DNA from 4 places in the Cytobacillus sp. FSL K6-0265 genome. Region 3 is predicted to be linked to each of the others. Evidence: riboswitches for the same ligand, from Rfam matches in the RefSeq annotation. Region 3 holds a riboswitch; each other region holds the start of a gene.
What was found. A riboswitch is a leader RNA that binds a small molecule or an ion and turns the genes downstream of it on or off. The one in region 3 is predicted to bind thiamine pyrophosphate.
Positions count from the first base shown of each region.

Region 1 (3,561 bases), 200 kb from region 3:
GGACTGCCTAACGACTGTAAAAGTTAGCGTACTGGCACCATTTGCATAACCAATTAACACGAATAAAAGGATGAATAATAAATACGGTGGCTCCCCGCCCATCCATACTAAGGTAATCCAAGCAGAAACCGACAGCAGATGCACAAAGACATAAGGTAATTTGACTTTGTCAAAAAAAGTAGATAGATAGCTCGTTAATGGAGCTCCTATAATGGCACCAAATAATCCGTACATTATTACTTCACTTGCATTAGATCTTGATAAGCCGTAAACCTCCATACCATAAGGAACAGCCCAAGAGCCAATAAAGCCGATATACGTGCCTACTACACCAAAATGACAAAGGAATGTCGCCCAAGCTTGACGATTGACAAGTAATCTTCTTATGATGACTAGTAACGGTTCATTTGTTTCTTTTTGGTTTTTTTCATCTGCCATATAAAATTTCTTCCTGGGATATTTTATTAAAACAATATAAAGTCCCATACCAAGGATGAATATTAAGATGCCAACAATTAAAAATGGCATTCGCCACCCTAGTAAAGCAATGGTCGAACTAAAAGGGACGGTTGCTAATAAGAAACCTAAACTACCTGTCATTCCGGCAAATCCTACAAGCATTGAAAATTCTTGCTGCTTGAACCAAATGCTTAGCACAAGAACTAAATTGACCCATATAGTAGCATCGCCAATTCCACATAATAATCTAGCAAAGATTAACATATAACTATTATCTACCAAACTATATAGAATGGTACCAAGTCCGTTAAGCAGCGTTCCAACGACAAGAAATACATTTGGACCAAATCGATCAGAAAATAATCCGATGGGAATTTGCAATCCAGCATAAGCAAAAAATTGAATACTCGTTATCAAGCCAATCGTTGCAGCCGTTAAATGAAATTCTTCCATTAATTGATCTGTTATTAAACCAGGTGCCGTTCTTTGACTTACCATAAATAAATAGGCTAAAAGTAAAACACCAAATACAACCCATCTGTACTTACTTTGTTGTTTATTCATAATTAAACGCCTTCCTTAATTTAACATTCGTCTTTCATTATACGCTTATTGACATTATATATATATAGGAAGTTTTTCTATCTATGAGGGTGGAGTCATCTTTCTATAGACGAGATGAGTAGTTGGGGAAGAGCGAACTTTTTTGTGAAAGAAAATCTGCCATATTTGTAGATTGCCTTATTCCATAACAAACCTAATATTACGACGAGAATAGGGATTTGATGTTAACAGAATAAAGTTAATAAGAATGAACCTTATTCTGTTAACACTATTCCCTCTTTATCTTATGATGTTTTATGCATATGTTTTATCAGTTAACCACTTTTCTTGAGTATACGCCATTTCCCAAAAAGCTAATTCATATTGACAGCTGATGGTAAATGCAGATTTCATTTTTTCTTTTTCTGTTTCAGATGCAAGTTCAGCAAGCCGATCAAGGTGGTGAATTTGTTCCAGTACAAGTTTAACAAACCATTCTCCACCGTAAGTATCAATCCATGTACGATAAATTTCTTCTTTTGGTTTTGCCCCTTTAAAGCTCTGTCCAATATCATAATAAATCCAGTAACATGGAAGCAAACTAGCGATGACCTCGCCAACTGTACCTGTCTCTGCTACTCGGTATAAATGGGATGTATAGGCATAGGCAGTAGGAGCTGGTCTAAACTGGTTTAGCTCTTCTTCTGAAACTTTTAATAACTCCATAAATTTGTTATGTAACCCTAGTTCTGCTTCATAAGTCCCTTGCGCATGTGAAGCCATTCTCGAAGTCATATATAAATTCTCCGCTTTAGAAGCAGCGATTGCTTGCACACGTGCAAAATGTGATAAATAGTAAGAATCTTGTAACACGTAAAAGCGGAAACACTCAATTGGTAAATCTCCCTTAGCGATTCCTTTGACAAAAGGGTGTTCAAAATTAGCTTCCCAAATATCATGTACTTCTTTCCTTAACATTTGTGTAAACGTTTCTTTTGTTGCCATCATTTCTACCTCTTCTCTCTTTTTTAATGAGCATAAAAAATCCAGAAAAGCGAAAAAACCACTTCCTTAAAGAAAGTGGCTACTGTATACATTATTCATTTAGTTATATTACGTTAACTAAATTTATATACGCCACTTCCCTACGCTGGTATCAATCAGATCAGGTTCTAAGAGTCTTAAAGTTACACTTTAATCTCAGCCTTTTAAAGGCACCCCTAGTGGATTTATGTAATTATGCTGTCATCGTTATGTTATCATCTTATCAAAAAATGTCAACTTAAATGAAAAGCATCTTGAAGTATAGTAATGAGTAATGTCATGCTTCTCTTTCAGTTATCATGTTTAAGTGAGTTGGATGAAATGTTGTTGTATCGTTAACACTTCAAATCGCGTAACACTAAATTGGCATTGACTAAAAGTAACGATAACCTCAGGTATTAACCACTTAAAAATCTCGACCTTTCGACGCTTTACCTTCTCAATTTAGTGAAGTTTTTCTTTCTAATGAAACCATTCGACTTTTTATCATCTTAAAATAGGTTTATACTAGAATTATGATATTGGGTAAAGAATGGGTGAATACTATTGGAAACACATATTTTTTCAAAAGGGGAAGAAATCGCCAACGCGATTGTTCACGGAGTTGGTGCACTATTAAGTATTGCGGCTCTTGTAATTTTAACTGTTTTCTCATCCTTATATGGAACAGCTTGGCATATTGTCAGCTTTGTTCTATTTGGTATAACGATGGTTATTTTATATTTCTCATCTACTTTGCTACATAGTTTACCAGCAGGCAAAGCAAAAGATGTATTTGAGATTCTCGATCATTCTTCCATTTACTTTTTTATTGCAGGAACGTTCACACCGTTTTTATTTATAACTGTTAAAGGTCCCTTAGGATGGACTTTATTTGGTCTTGTTTGGGGACTAGCAATTGCAGGTACGGTTTTTAAATGTTTTTTTGTTAAAAAATTTTTAGTCCTCTCGACATTACTATATGTTTTGATGGGCTGGCTAATTATATTTGCATGGGAACCTCTTGTTACACACTTAACCACACAAGGCTTGATTTTTCTCATCATTGGTGGCGTTTTATATACTGCTGGGTCGGTATTTTATGTTTGGAGAGGGTTTAAGTACCATCACGCATTGTGGCATGTTTTTGTTCTTGCCGGATCGATTATGCATTTCTTTGCCGTTCTCTCGCTTCTGCCATGATCAATTTTTAAAAATGGTCTGCAGGTGGCTTCTCTTTCACCTGCAGATTGTTTAATACATATTAAGTTGTTGTTCACTTCCTCCTTCTACAAGGCAAACCACTACTTATAATAACTTCATGACTTCATAGCGAAAGCTGACTTTTTTATATCCTTGTTTACGATACATATCCTTTGGAGTATCATTGCTGTCGGCTACAAGTATAACCTTATGATTGTTAAAACGCTTCATAACTTCATATTGCAGAATTGCAGCAATCCCCTTTAATCGGTGAGTTGGTAACACACCTACACTATCAATTTCAGCTGTACACTTATTAATAAATACTTGTAA
Region 1 covers NZ_JBBOPE010000001.1:2,496,773-2,500,333, forward strand. Annotated here, with positions in the region: gene MHH73_RS12650 (MFS transporter) at 1-1,023, opposite strand, end outside; gene tenA (thiaminase II) at 1,318-2,007, opposite strand; TPP riboswitch at 2,128-2,234, opposite strand; gene trhA (PAQR family membrane homeostasis protein TrhA) at 2,593-3,228, shown strand; gene MHH73_RS12665 (GNAT family N-acetyltransferase) at 3,334-3,561, opposite strand, start outside.
Region 1: another riboswitch for thiamine pyrophosphate. It lies ahead of tenA (thiaminase II); the one in region 3 lies ahead of thiW (energy coupling factor transporter S component ThiW).

Region 2 (3,561 bases), 2.0 Mb from region 3:
TAATAGCTACAAAGAATAGTAAATAGAAATCAATATTCTCCATGTTGCACCTTCTCTCTATGTTTTTGGATTTGCAGCAAGGTATAACAAATGACAAGAAGGACTGTAAGACCTTGTAATGTTATAAAGACAACTGGTATTTGGGTTAATGTTGTAAAAAATAAAACGAGAATGAGTGTTGCTATTCCGCTGAATAAGAGTAATTCTTTTCGCCACTTTCTGCTGGCTGCTCCCTTTTCTTCGATGACCATTTTTTCAAACCAATCTTTACTAGGAGTAGAGATGGGGTTATTTTCCTCAAACTTTGCAAAAGAACGCTTTATTTCTTTTGAAAAATCTTCTTCATCCTTGTTTGATCGGGTTTTCCATTGTTCCTGGCCCTTTCTCATCTTCATCCAACTCCTTTCGAATGGTTTTAATTCCGCGGTGAACTCTTGATTTTACTGTTCCTTCAGCGATTCCGAGCATTTTGCCAATCTCATCATAGGCATAGCCATAATAATGTTTTAAAATAATCGGCACTCTTAATTCATCTTCTAATTCACCGAGAGAAGCTAATAAGAAATCCCAATCCTCATTTTGTGACTGTGCCTGCCATTTTAATTTCCGCATATGTTGTGCTTTAAAAGCATCAGCTCGCTTCTGGCGCCTTTTTTGATCGATATATAATTTTGTACCAATGGATATGAGCCAAGTGGAGAATTTCGATTTCCCCTGAAACTGATTTAATTTTTCAATCGCTTTTGTCATCGTTTCTTGTGCCAAATCCTCCGCTTCTTCTCGATTAAGGGTGAGCTTCATTAAATAGTGAACAAGAAGGGGATAACTCTCTTTAAATAAGTGAGCTAACGCTTGGCTATCGCCTTTTTTCGCTGCTTTAATCCACTTTTTCTCTTCCAAACTTTGCCCCCCTTTTCTTTGGATTTACTATTATGACGTTTAGTGTTCTCCTTTCGTTCACGAAAAATAAAATTTTTTTAAAAGGATGGAATGGCTCTTTTTGATCGATAGTGGTTATGTGGTACTTGTTTTGGAAAGTATCTCTTTATGGTGAACATCTCTCTGGTATGTAGAAATTTTAGCAAAGTGCTTGCATATGAATCTGCAAATAGAAGGGTGAGCGACAACAGAAATTGAGTTTTTGCATAGCTATGCTTTTTTATAGGGAATTATTCTTGATGAACGAGTAGACTGAATTTCTCGCCTATCTTGCGAAAAAAGGCTCTGAGTTTCCCCAGAGCCTCTAAGTCATTAATATGCTTTTTTCAAAAGTACTTTATTAGCTGTTGTGTAGAGTGTGACAACAACGAGAGCACATACGATAAAGGTAGGTAGCATGTATGTTCCGTTATATACGAGTGAATACAGTGCGACAGGTTGATCAGCCGGGGCATAGGCGCCAAATAGGATAATGCCTGATAAATAATGGCATAAGAAGCGTAAGAAACTTCCTAAGAAAACGCCAATAATAACATACATATTTGCTTTGGCAAATTGGCCGTCTTGATAATTTTGCACAACTTTATTCATATAGATGCCTGCGAGTCCGACAACAGCAAAGGCTACGAAATAGTCAATAATCCATGAGGCGAAATGAAAAGGAACAGCTCCTGTTAAGATTTGTAGGCCTCCTAATAGTAAGCCCGTTAAGACACCGCCTTTAATACCCCAACGAAAGGCCATTAAGAAAACCGGTACCATAGCAAGTGAGATGGACCCACCTTGTGGCCAAAATCTACCCATTAGTAGTCCCGAAAGAAAATCGAGTAATAATGCCAAAGCTGCAAATATAGCGATTTCCACCATAAAAAGTGTTTTATTTTGTTTCATGTTTTTCCTCCTTCTCCGAAAAAGAGAAGCGAACGAGTAAACCTGTATTACTTTTTGTCATGAAAAAAAGCAATACATAGGCGGTGATGGATGCCTAGTATTGCTCATATCCAAAACCACGATCCCTACGCTAGCATTATCTAACAGGTTCTTAGGGTCAGAACGAACTCGCTCACTCTCAGCCATATTAGGCTCCCCTTGTGGAAGTATTAAATTTAATCCTCGGTAAGAATATACTATGACTTTCCTCAGAATTCAAGAATCTTTTTATTGGTAAGAGAAAAAACAGATTATTTGTGAAACTTATTCCCTAGATAGTCGTAGAATAATCAAGGAGTGATTTATATGAAGAAGGTTTTTGAAGTAAACCATCATGGAAATCATATAGTAATCGAAAATTATTGGATTAACGGAGAAAAGTTGTATGTAAATGGCGAATTACAGGATGAAAATTTAGGTCTAGCATTAAGGGGAGGTTTGAAAGGTAAGTTAGAAGATTCACGTAGAATTAAAGTAACTATAGGCGGTTTCTTTACTGTTAATTGCAAAATATTTCTTGAGAATCGTTTAATTTTTTCATCTTAATAAAACTTACGGGGGTAGAGGGTATGGTCGGGTCAATGGATCCTGATAGGTTTATAGATTATTGGTTAAGAGCAGAGTATAAGGAAATTTACCAAGCCACTTCAAAAGTGTTTCAAGGCATGGTTTCATTATCAGAATTTATTGAGATGAGCGCAGCCTTTAACGAAGGTGTGCGTAGTTATCAGCTTATGTCACGGACGAATGTCTTAGGTATTGATCAGTTCGTATGGGTAGATCACTCAAAAGCAAAAGCAGTAGTGGTTGGATTTGATGATAAAAATACAATTGTCAGTTTCTATATGAAACCTTACTTTGTCTTTCCAGAAACTGATAAGGTCTATACAAAGAATGAATACATTATGCCAGTGATGGATGAATGGTTTGTATTCTGGGGTGGTACAAATGAATTTATTAATTATCATTACGCTTATGAACATCAAAGATACGCGTATGATTTAATAAAGGTGAAGGATGGTTCTACATATAGTGGTCGGCCTGAAAAAAATGAGAGTTATTACGCATTTGCAGAGGAAATTATCGCCCCTCAAGATGGCAAAGTAATAAAAGTGGTTGATGGTCTTGATGATAATATTCCAGGGCAGATGGATGAAGAGCATCCGCCAGGCAACTATATTGTAATTGAGCATGCGCATAAGGAATATAGTATGATTGCTCATTTTAAAAAAGACAGTATCATTGTCCAAGAAGGAGAGGAAGTTCTTCAAAAGCAATTACTTGGCAAATGTGGGAACTCAGGCAACTCATCTGAAGCGCATATCCATTTTCAAATCATGGATTCAGGAGATCTTCGTAAAGGAAAATCAGTTCGCATTCGTTTTAAAAATGGTGTGGAACCGATTCAAGGAGAGATCGTAACGAATCATTTAACGAAATATCGTGATCGATTCGAAGAGAAGTTCGACAAGGTCGAAAATACGATGACAATAGCAGACTATGTTTTTGCCGTTCCGCGAGCAATTATCCAGCTATTTAAATAGGGGAAATACGGTTACAGGGAGTCACTTGTACGGATCTCCCTCGCCCGCACAATTCAATCAAACGTTTGTTTAAATCACAAAAATAAGTGGTTTGATAATGATTGTTGCTCTTTTCGTAAGACTTAGTGCCGTTTTTTAACGCATCAAC
Region 2 covers NZ_JBBOPE010000001.1:296,067-299,627, forward strand. Annotated here, with positions in the region: gene MHH73_RS01575 (sigma-Y antisigma factor component) at 1-43, opposite strand, end outside; gene MHH73_RS01580 (YxlC family protein) at 30-389, opposite strand; gene sigY (RNA polymerase sigma factor SigY) at 343-900, opposite strand; gene thiT (energy-coupled thiamine transporter ThiT) at 1,252-1,830, opposite strand; TPP riboswitch at 1,935-2,039, opposite strand; gene MHH73_RS01595 (hypothetical protein) at 2,176-2,415, shown strand; gene MHH73_RS01600 (M23 family metallopeptidase) at 2,439-3,413, shown strand.
Region 2: another riboswitch for thiamine pyrophosphate. It lies ahead of thiT (energy-coupled thiamine transporter ThiT); the one in region 3 lies ahead of thiW (energy coupling factor transporter S component ThiW).

Region 3 (3,561 bases):
GCGGTTCAGCCATCCTATATTTTTTACAAAAAGAATTTAAAACAAATGATGAGGGAATCACTTTTATTATAGTTAATATACTATTGAGAGATGTTGGTGATAAGTGGTTTGTATAGGTGTTGAAAAGATAAACGAACAATATAAATATACAAATGACAAAAAAACGCCTGATAAACAGGCGAAAAACCATCTAGAGTTATCTCAACTAATCCCTCGAACAATCAAATCAGCAGCTTCTTCAGCTGTTTTCCCATCTACATTGATTTTTAAATGATATGGTTGATAATGAGCTTGTCTTTCTTTGTATAAATGATACATTTCTTCAGTAGAAAGACCATTCAATTTCGGTCTTGTATCTTTAATCAATGGGTATCGGTCGAGCCACTTATCCCATGAGAGTTCGATAAGGACAACGGTACTGTTTTGTAAACATATTTCGCGGTTTGTACTGTTTAAAAAGGCACCGCCGCCTAATGAAAGAATATGTTTTTCTTCGGCAGAAAGTTGTTCAATCAACTCGCTTTCAGCTTTTCGAAAAACTTCTTCACCATAATCATGAAAAATTTTCGAAGTAGACATCCCAAACTGTTGTTCAATGCGTTCATCTGTATCGATGAAACCCCATTGTAATTTCTTCGCTAATTCCGTTCCTATGGATGTCTTTCCGACCCCCATAAACCCTATTAGTACAATACTCTTATCCTCCATAGCCTGTCCTCCCGAATGTTATATAAATATCATATCATAACGTTTTATGTCGCAACATCGTTTCTATTCAATGTTTTTTATTTTCATTTCTTTCATTTCATGTTATATTGAGTGCATCATATGATATAAGTTTTCACTAGGGGTGCCTTAAGAAAAGAGGCTGAGATTGAATGGCATTCAAAACCCTTTGAACCTGATCTGGTTTGTACCAGTGGAGGGAAGTGTGTCGATGTAGTCGTCCTCGCTTCCTTTTGGAAGTAGAGGATTTTTTTATTTTATATATAAATAAATGCTAGGGGTGCCAACTATTTGGCTGAGATGAACCCTTTGAACCTGATCTAGTTAATACTAGCGGAGGGAAGCGAGTGACGTCATACATATCATGATGACCAAAGCCGCTTATTTTAAAAATAGCGGCTTTTTTATTTTTATCGAAAGGAGGAAAGGTCTATGAATAAAATTCAAAAAATGACGATGACGGCAACAATTGCAGCCATTACTACTGTGTCGAGTAGTCTCATTTTTATTCCGATTGGAATAGCGAAAATTTTTCCCATTCAGCACTTGGCAAATGTATTATCTGCTGTTCTTCTTGGACCATGGTATGCCGTGAGTCAAGCGTTTCTTTCATCTACATTGAGAAATATGATGGGTACTGGAAGTATTTTTGCTTATCCTGGCAGTATGATTGGCGCCTTACTTGCAGGGTTGCTTTATCAAAAAACGAAAAAAATTGGCTTCTCAGCACTAGGTGAAGTCATTGGAACAGGAGTGATAGGGGCAGTAGCGACTTATCCGATTAGTACATTACTTTTAGGGCAAGAAGCAACCCTCTTCGGATTTCTACCAGCATTTATGGTGAGCTCGTTTACGGGAGCGATTTTAGGATATGGTTTATTAAGAGTTTTAATTAAGAATAAAGCTATTGGAGGTTACATCGATGAAAACAGCATTAACAATCGCAGGTTCTGATTCAGGAGGAGGAGCTGGGATTCAAGCAGATCTTAAAACTTTTTCCGCCAATGGAGTGTTTGGCATGTCTGTCATTACGGCGATTACCGCTCAAAATACAGTAGAGGTACGTTCGGTACAGGATATTGAAATCAATATTATAAAAGACCAAATAGAAGCCGTGTTTGATGATATCCAGGTCGATGCTGTCAAAATCGGCATGTTGTCATCGAGTGAGACTGTCAGTATCGTCGCAGACCGTTTAAATCATTATAGTCCAAAAGTGATTGTGTTAGATCCTGTCATGGTATCGAAAGGTGGTCATCATCTTTTAAAGGAACAAGCTATTGAAGCACTGAAAGCAAAGATGTTACCACTTGCGACTGTTATTACGCCAAACATTCCTGAGGCTGAAGTACTAACAGGTATGACGATTCGCACGGTTGAAGACATGGAACAAGCATGTAAAAACTTATATAAATTAGGGCCAAAAGCCGTTTTATTAAAAGGTGGACATTTAGAAGGAGAACCGAATGACTTATTATGGGATGGACAAAATTTCACCTGGTTTAATGGTAGAAGAATAGAGACAAAAAATACCCATGGTACAGGTTGCACGCTTTCATCTGCCATTGCTGCTGGGTTGGCAAAAGGAGAAGAACTTATTGTGGCCATTCAGTCTGCGAAAAATTATATTTCCATAGCGATTGAGCATAGTCTAGTACTCGGTAATGGACATGGTCCAACAAATCATTTTTATGAGTTATACAACAAAGCGAAGATGGAGGAAAGATAATGACGATTTCAAGTGAAGCAGTTGAGAGAGTCTTTCAGCAGTTAAAAGAACAGACCCCACTCATTCATCATTTAACTAATACAGTAACTATAAATGATTGCGCCAATGTGACTCTTGCAATGGGTGGTTCACCTGTTATGGCCACACAGCTGTTAGAAGTAGAAGAAATGGCAATGATGGCTGAGGGGCTTGTGATTAATTTTGGTACAATTAATGATGCAATGTTTGCGGCAATGATTAAAGCTGGACAAACAGCTAACCAAAAGGGGATTCCAGTTGTTTTTGATCCCGTTGGTGTTGGGGCAACCACCTATCGAACAAGTAAGGCAAAAGAGCTAATTAGTACAATAAAAGTGTCCATTATTCGCGGCAATGCTTCTGAAATTTCAGCGCTTATTGGAAAAAATACAAAAACCCGTGGTGTCGATGCAGGGGCAATTGAAATGGCACCTGAAGTACTTGCACAGGAGGCAGCCGAAGTTCTAAACTGTCTCATTGTTATTAGTGGAAAAGAAGATGTTATTACAGATGGCAGGCAATTAGTTGTGATTGATAACGGAGATTACCTTTTGACGAAGGTAACAGGAACAGGCTGTATGACAGCTTCATTAGTAGCAACTGCTGCTGCTGTTTCAGAAAATTGGTTTGACGGTGCTGTCATTGGTATGGCTACTATGAGTCTAGCAGGGGAAATCGCAGCAAAGAGATTACATGCGGGGGAAGGGTTAGGTTCATTTCGAGTGAAGCTAATGGATACGATTAGTACAATGAATGCAGCCACTTGGCTAGATGGAGTGAGGCAAAAATAATGGATTATCGTTTATATTTAGTCACAGATGATAAAATAGCAAACAATGAATTATATGATATGGTTCGTACTAGTGTAAAAGGTGGTGTGACCATCGTTCAATTAAGGGAGAAGACTGCAGATGGTCGACTCTTTTATGAAAAGGCGAAAACATTACAATCTATATTAAAACCATTGAATATTCCACTGATTATTAATGATAGAGTAGACGTCGCTTTAGCGGTTGGTGCAGCAGGTGTGCATGTCGGTCAAGATGACCTGCCTTGTGACGTCGTTAGAAAGATTGTTCCTGATGATA
Region 3 covers NZ_JBBOPE010000001.1:2,294,489-2,298,049, reverse strand. Annotated here, with positions in the region: gene MHH73_RS11715 (hypothetical protein) at 1-116, shown strand, start outside; gene MHH73_RS11710 (shikimate kinase) at 202-708, opposite strand; TPP riboswitch at 837-945, shown strand; TPP riboswitch at 993-1,085, shown strand; gene thiW (energy coupling factor transporter S component ThiW) at 1,159-1,680, shown strand; gene thiD (bifunctional hydroxymethylpyrimidine kinase/phosphomethylpyrimidine kinase) at 1,649-2,455, shown strand; gene thiM (hydroxyethylthiazole kinase) at 2,455-3,264, shown strand; gene thiE (thiamine phosphate synthase) at 3,264-3,561, shown strand, end outside.

Region 4 (3,561 bases), 1.9 Mb from region 3:
ATGGCATCACGGGGATCAATCATCCCGCTACTTATAGAACAAGTAAAGGCCGGAAAGCCGCTAACTGTTACGCATCCTTTAATGACCCGTTTTATGATGAGTTTAGATGAGGCAGTCGAACTTGTATTGTACGCTTTTGAGAAGGCTTATAATGGGGATATTATGGTACAAAAATCACCTGCAGCCTATATTACAGATTTAGCACAAGCGATTAAAGAACTTTTTCACGTTAATCTTCCTTTAGAATTAATTGGCACACGCCCAGGAGAAAAGCTCTATGAAGTGCTACTAACAAAAGAAGAAGCAGCAAAAGCCATTGATCTTGAAGGCTTCTATCGCATTCCTCGAGATACAAGAATAGAAACTGATACAAACTCTGTAGAAGAATATCACTCCAATAATACGTATCGTCTCTCTGTAGCTGAACTAAAAGAAAAACTACAATCATTATCCTATGTTCAAAAAGAGCTACAAAAATGGAAAAGGTTAAAGTAATTTTGTTTGACCGCTTCCTATTTTTCGTGAGTTGGGCACCTTCTCTGACTAAGTTAATAGTCGCCAACTCACTAACTATTCTTAAATATACTAAATTTATAGGAATATCCTACCAACCCTTTAAAGGTAGGTTGTTGTTTGATGTGGTTTCTGATAAATTAGGATTCAACATGACTAGCATAATGAGGAGTTACATACATGGAGATACAAAAAAGCAGTACGACGATTCAATCCTTGCAAATTGGCATTTCTATCATCGAATTAATCTATCAAAAAGATACCCCGATGAAATTCTCGACCATTCAAGAAGAAACCGGTATTACAAAAAGTAATTTATATAAATATTTAAATACACTTACACAATTGAATATGCTCTATCGTGAAAAAGGAACAAACCTGTATTATCTTGGCAACAAATTGATTCAATATGGTACAGCTGCCTTTGGTAGTCGTGATATTGCCGATGCGATTACTCCTTATATGCAGGAACTTTCTTCGCTAACTTCCTGCACCGTTTCGTTTTCATTATGGACAAACAACGGTCCGATTACGACAAAGATTTGTCATTCCAATGAACCACTTCATATTGGTACACAACTTGGCGGAAGCTTGCCACCAACATCTGCTGCGGGGAAGATTTTCTTAAGTTTCTTAAACCCTGCACTGACAAAAGAATGGCTAGGAAACGAGCAATCAATCGATAACGAAGAATGGCAAATGATTCAACAATCGAAAATCTCCTTCGCAACCGAACCTTTAATTCCATCGATTTCGTCTGCTTCCGTCCCTTTGCTAGACTACCAGAATCAATTACTCGGTGCAGTGACAGTGGTTGGATTTAACGATAACATGCCAAATGAAGTAACGGATCCGATGAGCAAGCAACTGCTGGCGTTTCATCTACAAGCATCTTCTATGTTTGGCTATCGATATAAACAGGGGAAAATTTGAACAATCCTGATTGAGCGTTCAATCAATTAGATGTAGTTGAGATAATTAGAAGTAATAATCATTTTATCATCTTCTGCGCATAAATTGGATTTTAGCTCACACATTTGCTTTTATACGCCCATCTATATAAACGCCTTACTCAATTATAGACCCGCAAACTGAATCTAATGATTGAAAAAGGCCGCCATACAAAGATGACGACCTTTTTTATCTTAGTTCATCGTCAATCCATGATCGACTACTAGATTTTGTCCCGTAATCGCTCTAGCACCTGGAGAGGCTAAGAAAACAACGGCTTCTGCTACATCTTCTGGTTTTGTCACACGGCGGATAGCAGCGTTATCAGCAACAATCGCAAATACTTCAGGGGTAGTAACAGCACTTGCATCCGTTGTTTCTAATAATCCACCAGAAACCATATTCACATTAATGTCATATTGTCCAAGCTCTTTGGCCATATTGCGTGTAAAGCCAATTAATGCCGCTTTCGCTGTTGTATATTCATGGTAGGCAACGACGGGATTCTGGTAAAGATTCGTGCCAATACCAATCACACGGGCTTGCTGTGAATCCTTTAAAGCTGGGAAAGCAGCTTGTACAACATGTAAGCTTGCTTTTATCGCACCTTCAAACTGGGTTTGATAGCTAGTCCAAGATAATTCTTCTACTTTTGCCTGTGCCACAGGATCAAATTTAAATTGAACTAATGCATTATTTACAACGATATCCAAGCGACCAAAATGAGCAATAGCGTTTGCCACCATCGCTTTTACTGCTTCTTGATCTCTGACATCTGCTTGGATGGCCAATGCACGATCATGCCCGATTTCTTCAACTACGGCATCAGCTTTTTCTTTACTACTATAATAATTAACGACTACTTTATAGCCTTCCTTACCGAACTTCTTAGCAATTGCAGCTCCTAATCCACGACTTGCGCCTGTTACTAACACAACTTCTTCTCTCACTCTATTCCCTCTTTTCAATCGATGTCATTAAAAATGTTCAGGGAAACAAAACAAAAGGCTCCCCGAAAATGGAGAGCCTACCATACGTATTCATATAGTTGGAAAATGCTCCCTACGATCGTCTTAACGAACAGGTTCTAAGGGTCAGGTTTTAACCTTCTCAACTCATATTCTGAGTCCCCCTGCAACAATTTTAATTATTTTTAGTTTAGCATATAAATAGTCGCATAGCTATGAATCGAGGTTAATTTCCAACTTGACCATTCGCTTTATGTTTCTTCCCATCGCATGACACGGGGATTCTTATCTAAAATCGATTCATATTGTTTCTCATTACCATAGAGACTATTCGGGTCAAGCAGCTTATATCTCTCGTATTTTTCCAAACGATCTTTTTCTTTTGCCCAGCCTAAATGCTTGACTCTTATTGTGGATAAGCTGTGGGTAAGTTGAAAGATATTTTCTGGAAATCTCCCACAATGTTGGGGCGTTTCTTTCCAGACGGGCTGAAAGGTTGAATCGACTCTTGCTAGAAATGGACGGTATAGGAAATGTGCTTGCCAATATTCATCTTCACGATAATGATCTTCATCCCACATATCATACAGTCTAAAACAGTACAAATCGATGGTATCCTGTTTAACAAAGTCATCAATATAATCAATAAAACTCTCCTCAAACCATTCATCTGCATCAAGATTTAATACCCAACCTAAAAATCCATTTGTTGCTTCTAACCACTGCTGTTTTCTTAGTTCTACTTCATTGGCAAACTGGGAACTTGCATTCTTGACCAATTTAATTGGCACACCTTTTAGTTCTTTCAAGAAAATCGATATAGTCTGATCAGTACTAGCATCATCTATAATCACAGCTTCATCGATAAAGGGCTTGACTTTCTTTAACATCGTTTGTAAATAACGACCTTCTTCATTCTTCACAATCATAGATAAGCGAATTTGATGGTTTTCTGCTTTTTCTGGATAAATAGGTAGTTCGCTATGAACATACTGACATTTTTCTTTAAAAGTAGGTATACCTTTTAAGTCAGAAGAGCGATAAATATGATAAGCAGGGAGATGTGTGTCGACATGTAAATCCAATCCTAATGCCACTGCTCTCACACAAAAATGCCGATCTTCTCCCC
Region 4 covers NZ_JBBOPE010000001.1:373,409-376,969, reverse strand. Annotated here, with positions in the region: gene MHH73_RS02005 (polysaccharide biosynthesis protein) at 1-495, shown strand, start outside; gene MHH73_RS02000 (IclR family transcriptional regulator) at 694-1,446, shown strand; gene MHH73_RS01995 (3-oxoacyl-ACP reductase) at 1,659-2,414, opposite strand; TPP riboswitch at 2,507-2,608, opposite strand; gene MHH73_RS01990 (glycosyltransferase family 2 protein) at 2,684-3,561, opposite strand, start outside.
Region 4: another riboswitch for thiamine pyrophosphate. It lies ahead of MHH73_RS01995 (3-oxoacyl-ACP reductase); the one in region 3 lies ahead of thiW (energy coupling factor transporter S component ThiW).